DNA from 3 places in the Microbacterium sp. ZW CA_36 genome. Region 2 is predicted to be linked to each of the others. Evidence: predicted binding sites of a transcription regulator. Region 2 holds the regulator's gene; each other region holds the start of a gene.

Region 1 (4,743 bases), on a different contig from region 2:
CAGGCCGTCGGCGTATGCCTGGACGAGGATCCCGTCCGACTCGCCCCGCAGCTCGGAGTCGAGCGGATTCGCCTCCGCCGCCGCCACGCTGACCGCTTCGACCGCTCGCCTCACGTCCGTGTCGACCACCCCGAGGCGGTGTGCGACGCTCTGCTCGAGCACGCGACCGAGCGCTGAGTGGTCGATGTCGTCGGCGCAGTCCCTCTCGTCGTGTGCCGACAGCGCCGCCGACACGAGCCATGAGACGCCGCCGGTGATCTCGAGGATGTGATCCAGGCACGGCGCCGGGATGTCGCGGCCGGTTCCCGCGAGGTAGTCCAGGACGTCCGAGCGCGTCACGTGTCCGAGGACGACCGCCGGGCGGCTGCGCTCCAGGTGTCGTGCGATGCTCGCCAGCTCGTGGGAGCTCGGCCACGGCCTGCTCGTCACGACGAGCGCGGTGTCCGGATCCGCGGCCCGCGCGATGAGGCCCTCGATCTGCGCCGGCGGCAGCAGATGCAGATCGTCGACGAGCAGCACGCTGGCGGCGGGAACGCCCGTCACGTCGGTGTCAGGCCCGAGCAGGTGCAGCGGCACACGGTTGCGGGTGAGGAATCGCTGCGCGCCGCGCAGGATCGTCGACTTGCCCGATCCGGCGTTGCCCGAGATGAGCACGCGAGGCGGCGTGTCCTGTGTGGTGAGAGCGTCGATGAGAGGATGCGCGTGTCGCGATCCTGTGAAGTCGGCGGCGTCGAAGAACGTAGCCAGTGCGGCTGTCGGCGTTGACATGTGATTCCCCAGGCGATCCCGGCGTCAGGGGACGATCTCGGGAGCGGGTGAGGTCTGAGGGGCCGGCTGCAGATCAGCGGGGACCGGCTCCGGCTCAGGGTCGGCCGGTGGGGTCGTGGGCTCCGGCTCGGGGTCGGCCGGGGGAGTCGTGGGCTCCGGCTCCGGCTCGGGTTCGGGCTCCGGCTCCGGCGCTGGGTCCGGCTGGGTGGTCGGTTCCGGTTCCGGCTCGGGCTGCGTCGTCGGCTCGGGCTCCGGCTGGGTGGTCGGTTCGGGTTGCGGCTGCGTCGTCTGCCCCGGCGTGTCGTCGCCGCTCGACGTCGGCGTGGTGCCCGACGATCCGGCGGCCGGCTTCGTGGACGTGCCTTCCTTCGTCGTGGTCGTCGTGGTGGTGGTCGACTTGTTCGGCCCCGCCTTCGAGACGGGAGCGTCGCTCCGGGGGGTCGGCTTCCCGGCCTTCGGATTCGCCGTGCCGCCCGACCCCTTGTCCGGCTCGGGCGCCGTCGCCGTCTCGGCCGCGTTCGTGTCACCGGCGGGCTCCACCTGCGCGGCGGCCTCGGCCTCGGCGTCGGCGTCGGCGGGTGCGGGAACCTGCTCCCAGCCCGACAGTGACAGGAAGGTGCCGCTGCCGTTGCCGAGCGTCATGGTGCTGCCGAAGACGATCGCGGCGGCGACGAGGGCCGCCGCGGCAGAGATGGCGATGTAGTGGCGCGCGCCGTGAGCCGACGATGCCGCGACGGGGGCGACCGGTGCCGCGAGCGCAACGCCGGCCGGCACGAGGAGCTCCAGCCCACCGGCCGAGGCGCCTTCGAAGACGACGAGTTCGCCAGGAGCGGCGATCTCGCGATCCATCGCGCGGATGAGCGCCGTGTGGGCCGCGCCGAGCGCGATGGACGCCTTCGGATCCGCGTCGATCGCGGTCGGGCGGTCCAGATGCTCGGAGATCCGCTGCGTGACCAGCGGGATCCGCGATGATCCGCCGATGAGCAGCACCGACTCGAGCTGCTCGGGGTCGACCTCTGCCGCTTCGAGGGCATCCTCGAGCACGTCGACCGTCTGTGTGACGTACGGATCGATCATGTCCTCGAACTCGGCGCGCGTCAGCCGCACGCTCGAGCGGCCGGCCTGCAGCAGGACCGGGATGACGACGTCGGAGTCGAACGACAGCGCCTCTTTGGCGTCGACGCATTCGCGACGAAGCTGCGACAGCGCGACCCGCGCGTCGGCGGACGAGTCGTCCAGCGCCTCGGGCGAGACCTCCGCGGAGCGCAGCACGTGGCGCACGACGGCGTCGTCGAAGTCGGCCCCACCGAGATTGTCGAGTCCCATCGGCTCTCCGACGAGCTCGAACGAGGTCTCGGTCTTGCGCAGCAGCACGCAGTCGAACGTGCCGCCGCCCAGGTCGTAGACGGCGAGGGTCTCTCCGGGCTCGAGCACGCGCGACGCCTCGTAGTGCCGCGCCGCAGCTTCGGGCTCGGTGATGAACTCCACGTCGCGGATGCCGAGCGCGGCGAGCGCCGAGCTGATCGTTCCCACACGGTGCGGACCCCACATGGCAGGATGCGTGACGATGACACCTGCCGGCGCGCCACCCTCGCGTTCGGTCACCGCGTCGATGACGCCCGCCACGGTCTGCGCGTACAGCTGCTCGGGCGGGATCGACTGGTCGCCCACGACCAGCGGCACGTCGTCGCCGATGCTGCGTTTGAACTCGCGGATCAGTCGCTCGGGCGCGGTGACGCCGCGGCGTTCCGCCGCATCCCCGAAGAGGAGATCGCCATCCTCGGCGACGAAGACCACCGTCGCGACGCTGTCCGCGCGTCGCCCGAGTGGAAACGCCGCAGCCGTGATGCTGCCGTCCGAAGCGACGCGCGCTGTCGCTGCCCCCAGCCTGCTGGTCCCAAGATCCACAGCCAGGAAATACCGCTCAGCCATGTTGAAGCATGCCCCCACATCGTGTGCGAGCTCCCCCGAACTCGCAGCGTTCTCACTCCCCAGAGAGTGAGCCGCTGCTGTGATGATACGCCGGGGCCCGACAAAGCCTCAAGAGCATGTAACAGTTGTGTTTCCGCCAGGTGTCTGCGACGCGCGCGGTATGACGTCACGATTGGCACTCACGTTGCATGAGTGCCAGACCGTTGCCTAGACTGTCATCAGCACTCTCAACGTCAGAGTGCTAACGAGTCTTAGTCTCAAGAAAGAAGAGGTAGACCGTGTCGGTTTCCATCAAGCCGCTCGAGGACCGCATCGTCATCAAGCAGGTCGAGGCCGAGCAGACCACGTCCAGCGGTCTGGTCATCCCCGACACCGCCAAGGAGAAGCCCCAGGAGGGCGAGGTCGTGGCGGTGGGCCCGGGTCGTATCGACGACAACGGCAACCGCATCCCGCTCGACGTCGCCGTCGGCGACCGCGTGATCTACAGCAAGTACGGCGGCACCGAGGTGAAGTTCGGCGGTGACGAGCTCCTCGTCCTGTCGGCTCGCGACGTCCTGGCGGTCGTCGTTCGCTGAGTTCCGCGCACTGCGCGTGACCTCGAGGGTCGGATGCTTCGGCATCCGGCCCTCTCGTCATGTCCGGAGTCTTTGGGCCGGTGCCGCGTGGCAGGATTCCGTGCAGGCTCGGCAGGGAACGGATGCCGCGGGCCGGCGCAGCGGGCCGGCACCGCGCGGGGCGGGCGTAGGCTGACTCGGTGAGTCGCGAGCAGTCGTCCCCGTCGGAACGTGGCACCGTGGACGGGCTCGACCCCTCGACGGCGCTGGACCTCGGTGTGACGACCGGCAGCCGTCGAGTCGCGGATGCCGCCGCCGAGGCGCGCGAGCGCACGCTGGGCGGCGTCTACGCGTTCAGTGCGTATCTGCTGTGGGGTTTCCTGCCGCTGTACTTCCTGCTGCTGGCGCCGACGGGTCCGTGGGAGATCGTGGCGTGGCGCATCCTGCTGTCCCTCGTCTTCTGTGCGCTGCTGCTCACGGTGACGCGCACGTGGCCGCGGCTGGCGGCGATCTTCCGGCAGCCGCGTGTGCTGGGGCTCACCGTGGTCGCGGGTCTCCTGATCTACGTCAACTGGCAGGTCTTCATATACGGCGCGCTGAGCGACCAGGTCATCGAGACCAGCCTCGGCTACTTCATCAATCCGATCGCGACCGTGCTGCTCGCCGTACTGGTGCTGCACGAGCGTCTGCGCGCGACGCAGTGGGTGGCGATCGGCATAGCCGCTGCGGCGGTGGCCGTGATCGTCATCGGCTACGGCGACTTCCCGTGGATCGCGCTCACGCTCGCGGCGTCGTTCGGTGTCTACGGGCTGGTGAAGAAGAAGGTGGGTCCTTCGGTCGACGCCGTGAGCGGTCTCACCCTCGAGACGCTGTGGTTGACGCCGATCGCGGTCGTCGTGCTGGCGATCGTGGGCGCGACGGAGGGCCTCACGATGGGGTCGAGCGGATGGCAGCACACCGTGCTGCTGAGCCTGACGGGCGTCATCACCGCCGTGCCGCTGCTGCTGTTCGCGTCGGGCGCCCGCCGCGTGTCGCTGACCACGATCGGGCTGCTGCAGTTCGTGGCGCCGATCCTGCAGTTCCTGATCGGGTGGCTCGTGCTCGGCGAGCCGATGCCCCTCGAGCGCTGGATCGGCTTCGCACTCGTGTGGGTGGCGCTGATGGTGCTCACCGTCGACTCGGTGCTGCACGCCCGGCGTTCGCGCGCCGGCGTCTGAGATCAACGCACGAGGCGGGCGATGGCCTGCGTGGCCTCGGTGATCTTGGCGTCGGCGGCCTCGCCGCCCAGGCGTGCCGCATCCACCACGCAGTGACGCAGGTGGTCGTCGAGTAGGCCGACGGCGACCGCCTCGAGTGCGGAGGTCAGGGCGCTGATCTGCGTCAGGATGTCGATGCAGTACTTCTCGTCCTCCACCATCTTGTGGATGCCGCGAGCCTGCCCCTCGATGCGCTTCATGCGATTGAGGTACTTGTCCTTGTCGGTGATGTA
Region 2 (4,743 bases):
TCCGTGACGACACCGTCGACTACGCCGCCGTCGGGGCGACGCAGGCGCCGGATCTGATGCACTACCCGCCGGAGCGCAGCCTCCCGGCGGAGCAGTCGTGGCGCATCGGCAGCGGGGAAGCCAGATTCCGTGCCGCCGGCGAAGCGCTGCTGTCGTGGACCGCCCAGCGCGGCGCAGGCCTCGAGCTGAGCGACGTGCGCCCCGCATCGGGCCCGATGTACTCGGGCGTCAGCTTCGATGCCGAGGGCACGCCGGTCGCGCCCAGCCGCTCGGAGGCCGAGCAGCGCTTCGACGCGGACGGCACGCCGTACGTCAGCGCGGGCACGACCATCCGCGTCGACGGACGCGTCAAGGGCCTGCGCGCCGACGCCGAGCTCCGTGTCATCTTCGCCGTGGAGGAGCCCCGTCGCGTCGGCTTCGCGCTCGGCACGGTGAGCGACTCGGTCGTCAGCGGCGAAGAGTCGTTCATGCTCGACTGGTACGACAACGACGAGGTGTGGTTCACGGTGCGGGCGTTCGATGCGCCGCGCGCGGTCCTCTATCGCGTGCTGCCCGGGCTCACCAAGCGCCGTCGGCGCGAGCTGTTCTCGCGGTACCTGCGCGCCATCTCACCGCTCTACACGACCCCCGCGTGAGCCGCTGATGGGCTCCGCTCTTCCGCTCGGCGAGCCTGTTCCCGCGGACGGCTCGCTCCCGTCGGGCATCCGCATCGATCCCGCGACCGATTTCGGCGTGTACCTGCACGTGCCCTTCTGCCGCGTCCGCTGCGGCTACTGCGACTTCAACACGTACACGGCGTCCGAGCTGCGGGGCGCGCGCCAGGACCAGTACGCCGACACGCTCCTGACCGAGATAGCGCTGGCCGCGCCGGTGCTCGAGCGCGCGGGCGGAAACCGCCCGGCCACGACGGTGTTCTTCGGCGGCGGCACGCCGACGCTGCTGCCCCCGGGCGATCTCGCTCGCATGCTCGGCGGCGTCCGCGACACCTTCGGCATCGTCGAGGGCGCCGAGGTGACGGTCGAGGCCAACCCCGACACCGTCTCGCCGGCGGTCGCGGCCGAGCTGGCGGCATCCGGCGTCACCCGGCTCTCGATCGGCATGCAGTCCGCCGTTCCGCACGTTCTCGCGGCGCTGGATCGCACGCACGACCCCGAGAACGTCCGCACCGCCGTCGCGGCCGCCCGAGACGCCGGTCTCGACGTCAGCGTCGACCTCATCTACGGCGCTCCCGGTGAGTCGCTCGCGGACTGGCACTCGTCGCTCGAGGCCGCCATCGCGCTGGAGCCCGACCACATCTCGGCCTATGCCCTGATCATCGAGGACGGCACCAAGCTCGCGCGCCAGATCCGCCGCGGCGAGGTCGCCGCGCCCGACGACGATCTGCAGGCCGACATGTACGAGCTCGCCGACGACCTGCTCGCGGGCGCGGGGTTCGACTGGTACGAGGTGTCGAACTGGGCCCGCGACGCCGCGCACCGATCTCGGCACAATCTCGCGTACTGGGTGGGATCGGACTGGTGGGGCTTCGGACCCGGGGCCCACAGCCACATCGGGGGAGTGCGGTTCTGGAACGTGAAGCACCCCGCGGCGTACGCGCAGCGGCTGGCCGCGGGCGAGTCGCCCGCCGCCGGACGTGAGACCCCGGATGCCGATGCCCGAGCGCTCGAGAGCGTGCTGCTGCGCACACGGGTCCGGGAAGGGCTCCCGGTCGGCGAACTGCAGGGCGAGGGGCGACACGCGGTCGCCGCGCTCATCGCGGACGGCCTCATCGATGGTCCGACGGCGTTGCGCGGGCGCGTGGTGCTGACGCGACGGGGACGCCTGCTGGCGGACGCCGTCGTGCGCGCGCTGACCGAGTGACCACGCGCGGCGCCCCGCCGCGGCTTCGCCGGGCGCGGCGTCGTTCGGCGATCCTGACGGGGTCATCGGATAGAATTGGCACTCCAGTCATGCGAGTGCCAGACGCCCTGGTGCCGACAGCAGCGTGAGGAGGCGGAATGGTCAGCGAGCGAGGTCTGCAGGTACTGCGGGCGATCGTCCAGGACTACGTCGACACGCGTGAGCCGGTCGGCAGCAAGACGATCGTCGAGCGGCATGCGTTCGGCGTATCCGCGGCGACGATCCGCAACGACATGGCTCTGCTGGAAGACGAGGAGCTCATCGTCGCGCCCCACACGTCGTCGGGACGCGTGCCGACCGACAAGGGCTACCGCGTCTTCGTGGACCACCTCGCCGAGATCCGCCCGCTCTCGTCGGCGCAGCGCTCGGCCATCGCGTCCTTCCTGGACGGCTCCGGCGATCTCGACGACGTGCTCGTGCGCACCGTGCGCGCCCTCACGCAGCTCACCGGTCAGGTCGCGATCGTCCAGTACCCGTCGTTCGCCCGCGCCAACGTCACGCACGTCGAGCTGGTCCAGCTGGGCGCGGGACGGATGCTGGTGATCGTCGTCACCGACACCGGCCGCGTGTCGCAGCGGCTGACCTTCGTCGGAGAGGACTTCGACGACACCGACCTCGCGCACATCCGCGCCCGCCTCGGCACGCTGCTGGTCGGCCGGCCCGTCCGCGAGGGGCTCCAGCGCATCGCCGAGCGGCTCGAGGTGCCGGATGCGCAGGCACCCGCGCACGAGCGAGCGACGGACGAGATCATCCGCGCGGTCGCCGAAGAGCTCGAGGAGTTCCGCCAGGACAAGCTGGTGATGGCCGGCAGCGCGAACCTCGCGCGGAGCGAATCCGATTTCCGCGGCAGCATCTACCCCCTCCTCGAGGCGATCGAGGAGCAGGTGACCCTGCTGCGGCTGATGGGCGAGATGGTGGCCGACGAGCAGGGTCTCGCCGCGAGCATCGGCCGCGAGAACGAGGCGTTCGGCCTGGCCGAGGCCTCCGTCGTGGCCAGCGACTACGACGCGACGGGATCCCTCGCCCGCGTCGGTGTGCTCGGCCCGACGCGCATGGACTACCCCACGAACCTCGCGACGGTCCGTGCCGTCGCGCGCTACCTCACGCGGATGCTCGAGCAGGACGACAACTCCCGCTGACGCTGACGCGCATCATCGATTCCGCGGCGGGGCCGCGGCAGGAAGGCGAAAGTGGCTGACCACTACGAGGTCCTCGGCGTCGCACGCGACGCCACCACCGACGAGATCAAGAAGGCGTATCGCAAGCTGGCCCGACAGCTGCACCCGGATGTGAACCCCGGCGAGGACGCGTCCGAGCGGTTCAAGCTCGTGACGCACGCGTACGACGTGCTGAGCGACCCCGATCAGCGGGCCCGGTACGACATGGGCGGGAGCGAGTCGCCTTTCGGCGGCGCCGGCGGCTTCGGCGGCTTCAACGACATCTTCGAGACCTTCTTCGGCGCGGCCGGCGGCTCGCGTGGCGGGCGCCCGCGATCGCGGCGTGAGCGCGGGCAGGACGCCCTCGTACGTGTGACGCTCGAGCTCGGCGACGTCGTGTTCGGCACGCACCGCGACATCGAGGTGGACACCGCGGTGCTCTGCGAGACCTGTCAGGGATCGTGCTGCCAGCCGGGGACGAGCCCCGTCACGTGCGACATCTGCCACGGCACCGGAAACGTGCAGCGGCAGGTGCGGAGCCTTCTCGGCAACGTCGTCACGACGCAGCCCTGCAACGTGTGCCAGGGTTACGGCACCACGATTCCCTACCCCTGCGCGACCTGCCAGGGTCAGGGCCGCGTGCGCGCGCGCCGCACGGTGTCGCTCGACATCCCCGCCGGCGTCGAGACCGGCCTGCGGCTCCAGCTTCCCGGCTCGGGCGAGGTCGGCCCCGCCGGCGGCCCGAACGGCGACCTCTACATCGAGGTCACCGTCTCGCCCCACGAGGTCTTCAGCCGCGACGGCGACGACCTGCTCGCCACGCTCGAGGTGTCCATGCCCGACGCGATCCTGGGCACCACGACGACGATCGAGTCGCTCGACGGTGCGGTGGACCTCGAGGTGCGGCCGGGGGTGCAGGCCGGCGACATCCTGACGATCAAGGGTCGCGGCATCACCCCGCTGCGCGGCTCGCAGCGCGGAGACCTGAGGGTGGGCGTGCATGTCGTGACGCCCACGCGCCTGGACCACAAGGAGCGAGCCCTCATCGAGGAGTTCGCCAAGCGGACCAAGGCGCCCGCCCCGCGGCTCTCGGAGTTCCACCAGGGTCTGTTCGCCAAGCTGCGCGACCGGTTCCGGAACGCCTGACCGGTGGCCCTCCACTTCCTCCTCGACGGGCCGGCGGGTGCGCCGGGCGACGCGGTGAGCCTCACCGGGGCCGAGGCGCACCACGCCTCCAGCGTGCGGCGGGTGCGCGTCGGCGAAGAGGTGACACTCGGCGACGGCCGCGGCGCCTGGCTCACCGGCGTCGTCGAATCGGTGGCACCTCGCGAGGTCGTGGTGCGCATCCGCGAGCGGGCGGATGCCGCGCAGCCGAGTCCCCGCGTGGTGCTCGTGCAGGCGCTGGCCAAGGGCGACCGCGACGAACTGGCGGTCCAGGCGGCGACCGAGCTCGGGGTCGACGAGATCGTCCCGTGGCAGGCCGCGCGAAGCGTCTCGCGGTGGGACCTGGCGAAGGCGGCGAAGGGCCGTGCGCGCTGGGCGACGATCGTGCGCGAGGCTGCGAAGCAGGCCCATCGTGCCTGGGTCCCCGAGGTGGCGGAGCTCACCACGACCGCGGGGCTCGTGCGCCGGGCCGCGGCATCCCGCATGCTCGTGCTCGAGCCGACCGCGTCCGAGCCGCTCAGCG
Region 3 (4,743 bases), on a different contig from region 2:
CACGAACGGCGCGCGAGGGCAGCCTCCAGTGCTCCGGGCATCAGACGGTCCCGGCGTCGTCGCCCGGCGTGAACTGCAGCGAGATCGAGTTCATGCAGTAGCGGTCGCCCGTCGGGGTGCCGAAGCCGTCGGGGAACACGTGGCCGAGGTGCGAGCCGCAGTTCGCGCAGCGCACTTCGGTGCGCACCATCCCGTGACTGCTGTCCTCGATCAGTTCGACCGCCTCGGGACGGATCGACTCGTAGAAGCTCGGCCACCCGCAGTGCGAGTCGAACTTCGTGCCGCTCTGGAACAGCTCGGCGCCGCACGCCGCGCACGTGTACAGGCCGGCGCGGCCCTCGTCGAGCAGCTCACCGGTCCACGGCCGCTCGGTGCCGGCTTCGCGCAGCACCGCGTACTGCTCGGCGGTCAGGTCTTCGCGCCACTGGGCGTCGCTCTTGTCGACGGCGTAGTTCATGGTCTCCTCCTGGGCACAGCATCCGGCCCGTGCACTCCAGGTTCCATTCAACCCCAGCCGGTGGCGCAGCGGGCCGTCGGGTGGCGGGGTATGGGGCGCGCCAGGAACGTTCGGGGCGCGTCGCGTGCGCCCCGAACGTTCACCGGGCGCCCCAAACCCCGGAGAGCAGGACCGTGGGGGAGGATGGCGGGATGACCCAGGACCCGGATGCCGAGACCGCGGCGGTCGTGGAGCGGTACGCGCGCTTCGCGCGCGACGAGGCCCCCGGGCGCTCGGAGCTCTACGCGGGCTGGGCCGGCGGTGTGGCGGCCGATCCGGAGGTCGCCGCGATCCTCGCGCGCATCCCGGCCACGCGCCGGCAGCCGCCGCTCGTCTTCGCGGTCACGCGCATGCTCGGCGCGCCCGAGGCAGGCTTCGCGGCGTGGGCCGCGTGGCTGCGAGCCCACGCCGACCAGACCGTGGCCGAGACATCCGTGCGGCGCCTGCAGACCAACGAGCCGATGCGGTGTGCCGTCCTGCTCCCCGCCCTGGCGACGATCCCCGGGCCGATCGCGCTGCTGGAGGTCGGCGCGAGCGCGGGACTGTGCCTTTATCCCGACCGCTACTCGTACCGCTACCGCAGCGGTGGCGGCGTGGTGGCGCTGGATCCTGCCGGCGGGCAGTCGACGGTGGTGCTGGAGTGCGAGATCACCGGCGATCCGCCCCTGCGCATGCCGGAGGTGGTGTGGCGCGGCGGGATCGACCTCGATCCGCTGGACGCCGCCGACGCCGGCGATCGCCGTTTCCTCACGAGCCTCGTGTGGCCGGGAGAGGCCGGGCGAGCCGACCGCATCGCCGCAGCCCTCGACATCGCCGCGGCGGACCCACCACTGCTGCGGGCGGGTGACGCGTCCGACCCGGACGTGCTGCACGCCGCCGCCGGGGCCGCGCCGGCCGGCGCGACGCTCGTCGTGACGACCCCCGGCGTGCTCCCGCACATCCCGCGTGCCGGACGCGAGCGCCTCATCGAGGCCGTGCGGCGACTGGACGCGGTGTGGATCACGATCGATCCGCCGGCCCTGCACGAGGGGTGGCGGTCGCCCGTGGACCCCGACGCGTGGGGCGGCTTCGTGCTCGGCCGGGACGGCGAGGCGCTCGCGGCGGTGGATCCGCTCGGCTCGTTCGTGCACTGGCGCGCGTGGCGCACCGGAGAGACGGATGCCGCGGGCTAGCGTGGACGCGTGCCTCTGACCGACCGCGACCGCGCCCTCCTCGACTTCGAGGTCGAATGGCGCCGGCACGCGGGAGCCAAGGAGGAGGCGATCCGCGCCGAGCTGGGGATCTCGCCGGCACGGTACTACCAGCTCCTCGGGCGACTCATCGACACGACCGAGGCGCAGGAGCACGATCCGATGCTCGTCAAGCGGCTGCGGCGGCTGCGTGAGGCCCGCCTCCACGAGCGCGCCGCCCGCGCCGCCGACGCGCGCTGAGTCGCGGTTCGGGCCCGGACCGGCTGTCGCAGACGGAACGCCCGGCGTTCGCCGGGTAGCATCGACGGGTGCCGACCACCAGCTTCCCTCGGGATCGTTTCGACGATGTGCCGGAGACGGACCGCGTGGGCGCCCACCGGGCGGAGAACCCGCGGATGCGCGGCTGGGTCGTGCTGCTGTGGGCGGCGCTGGCCACCGTCGTGCTCATCGTCATCGGGATCTTCGGCACGCTGCTGGCGTCCGGCCGCATCGAGCTCGTGCCGACGCCGACTCCCACGGTGGCGCCCGTCCCCGAGGTCACGCCGGTGGTCGACATGAACTACGACGTGATGATCCTCAACGCGACTCCCGAGCAGGGACTGGCCACGCAGATGAAGGACGTCGTCGTGGGCGCTGGATGGGCCGACGACAAGGTCACGGCGGGTGAAGCGGGCTCGCAGGACTTCCCGACGACCACCGTCTTCTACGTGGATCCTGCCGACGAAGCGGCTGCGGCCGGCCTCGCCGGCGTCATCGGCGGCGCGGAGATCGAGCAGAGCGAGGCCTATCCGGCCACCTCGCCCGATGTCCCTCAGCTGACGGTCGTGATCGGCCTCGACCGCACCGCCGCGGGGCAGACGCCCGCACCCACTCCCTGATCGCCGGGCGTCGTGTTTCGCGCCGGTAAACACTTGTATTCCTGCGTGTCAACAAGTGACGAATCACGCCGAGGCCGAGTTTTCGCCTGCATACGATGAAGCCCTGCACCGCCGGCTACAGGAGATTCGCATGACCCAGGGCACCGTCAAATGGTTCAACGCCGAGAAGGGATTCGGCTTCATCACCGTCGCCGACGGCCAGGACGTCTTCGTCCACTACTCGAACATCGACATGTCGGGCTTCCGCGTGCTCGAAGAGGGTCAGACCGTGGAGTTCACGGTCGGCTCCGGCCAGAAAGGCCCTCAGGCGGAGTCGGTGCGCGTCGTCTGACCAGCCGACCCAGCGCCCGGCGCTGACATGACCCAGGAGACGGGATGCCGCGAGGCATCCCGTCTCCTCGTATGTCGGCATCCGTCACCGCGGCTTGCACTCGATAGGGTCGAGTGCCAGAATGATTTAGCACTCGTGTTTGTTGAGTGCTAATACCCAAAGCCAACGTTCCGGAGGGACGACACACACATGGCAAAGATCATCGCTTTCGACGAGGAGGCCCGCCGCGGCCTCGAGCGCGGCCTCAACATCCTGGCCGACGCCGTCAAGGTGACGCTCGGCCCGCGCGGTCGCAACGTCGTGCTCGAGAAGAAGTGGGGCGCACCCACGATCACGAACGACGGTGTCTCCATCGCCAAGGAGATCGAGCTGGACGACCCGTACGAGAAGATCGGTGCGGAGCTCGTCAAGGAGGTCGCCAAGAAGACCGACGACGTCGCCGGTGACGGCACGACCACCGCGACCGTTCTCGCCCAGGCGCTCGTGCGCGAGGGCCTGCGCAACGTCGCAGCCGGCGCCGACCCCATCTCGCTCAAGAAGGGCATCGAGAAGGCCGTCGCCGCCATCACCGCCGAGCTGCTCGAGTCCGCCAAGGAGGTCGAGTCCAAGGAGCAGATCGCTGCCACGGCATCGATCTCGGCCGCTGACCCGGAGATCGGCGCGCTGATCGCCGAGGCCATCGACAAGGTGGGCAAGGAAGGCGTCGTCACCGTCGAGGAGTCGCAGACGTTCGGCACCGAGCTCGAGCTCACCGAGGGCATGCGGTTCGACAAGGGCTACATCAACCCCTACTTCGTCACGGACCCGGAGCGCCAGGAGGCGGTCTTCGAGGACCCGTACATCCTCATCGCGAACCAGAAGATCTCGAACATCAAGGACCTTCTGCCCGTCGTCGACAAGGTGATCCAGGACGGCAAGGAGCTCGTCATCATCGCCGAGGACGTCGAGGGTGAGGCTCTCGCGACCCTCGTGCTCAACAAGATCCGCGGCATCTTCAAGTCGGTCGCCGTCAAGGCTCCCGGCTTCGGCGACCGTCGCAAGGCGCAGCTGCAGGACATCGCGATCCTCACCGGCGGCCAGGTCATCACCGAGGAGGTCGGTCTCAAGCTCGAGAACGCCACCCTCGACCTGCTCGGCCGTGCGCGCAAGGTCATCGTCACCAAGGACGAGACCACGATCATCGAGGGTGCCGGCGACCCCGGACAGCTCGAAGGTCGCGTCACGCAGATCCGTCGCGAGATCGAGAACACCGACAGCGACTACGACCGCGAGAAGCTTCAGGAGCGCCTCGCCAAGCTCGCGGGTGGCGTCGCCGTCATCAAGGCGGGCGCGGCCACCGAGGTCGAGCTCAAGGAGCGCAAGCACCGCATCGAGGACGCCGTTCGCAACGCGAAGGCGGCCGTTGAGGAGGGCATCGTCCCCGGTGGTGGTGTCGCCCTTATCCAGTCCGGCCGGAAGGCGCTCGACGCCCTCGAGCTGACCGGTGACGAGGCGACCGGTGCCAACATCGTGCGTGTCGCGATCGAGGCCCCGCTGAAGCAGATCGCCCTCAACGCCGGTCTCGAGCCGGGCGTCGTGGCGAACAAGGTGTCGGAGCTCCCCGCGGGCCACGGCCTCAACGCCGCCACGGGCGAGTACGGTGACCTGTTCGCACAGGGCATCATCGACCCCGCCAAGGTGACCCGTTCGGCGCTGCAGAACGCTGCGTCGATCGCCGGCCTCTTCCTCACGACCGAGGCCGTCGTCGCCGACAAGCCGGAGAAGGTCTCGGCCCCGGCCGGCGACCCGACCGGCGGCATGGACTTCTGATCCCGCCCCTCGCGTAACGCGTACACGGAACGGCCCCTC

The links. Region 2 encodes HrcA, which represses chaperone genes, less so after heat shock. Its sites were predicted from a motif close to TTNGCACTCGNNNNNNNCGAGTGCNAA; they were not measured.
Region 1: a site for HrcA is predicted at 2,873-2,899, ahead of groES (co-chaperone GroES). Genes of this name have one in related genera too.
Region 3: a site for HrcA is predicted at 3,022-3,048, ahead of groL (chaperonin GroEL). Genes of this name have one in related genera too.

Annotation. Positions count from the first base shown of each region.
Region 1 covers NZ_JBJDRL010000047.1:17,239-21,981, reverse strand. The annotation lists gene ACI3KX_RS16515 (LuxR C-terminal-related transcriptional regulator) at 1-768, opposite strand, end outside; gene ACI3KX_RS16510 (Hsp70 family protein) at 793-2,565, opposite strand; gene groES (co-chaperone GroES) at 2,979-3,275, shown strand; gene rarD (EamA family transporter RarD) at 3,533-4,471, shown strand; gene ACI3KX_RS16495 (metal-sensitive transcriptional regulator) at 4,474-4,743, opposite strand, start outside.
Region 2 covers NZ_JBJDRL010000026.1:47,104-51,846, reverse strand. The annotation lists gene ACI3KX_RS12665 (DUF1990 family protein) at 1-635, shown strand, start outside; gene hemW (radical SAM family heme chaperone HemW) at 643-1,860, shown strand; gene hrcA (heat-inducible transcriptional repressor HrcA) at 1,998-3,038, shown strand; gene dnaJ (molecular chaperone DnaJ) at 3,090-4,202, shown strand; gene ACI3KX_RS12645 (16S rRNA (uracil(1498)-N(3))-methyltransferase) at 4,206-4,743, shown strand, end outside.
Region 3 covers NZ_JBJDRL010000001.1:230,469-235,211, reverse strand. The annotation lists gene ACI3KX_RS01050 (nitroreductase family protein) at 1-41, opposite strand, end outside; gene msrB (peptide-methionine (R)-S-oxide reductase MsrB) at 41-457, opposite strand; gene ACI3KX_RS01040 (DUF2332 family protein) at 649-1,668, shown strand; gene ACI3KX_RS01035 (DUF3263 domain-containing protein) at 1,678-1,926, shown strand; gene ACI3KX_RS01030 (LytR C-terminal domain-containing protein) at 1,995-2,564, shown strand; gene ACI3KX_RS01025 (cold-shock protein) at 2,695-2,895, shown strand; gene groL (chaperonin GroEL) at 3,085-4,704, shown strand.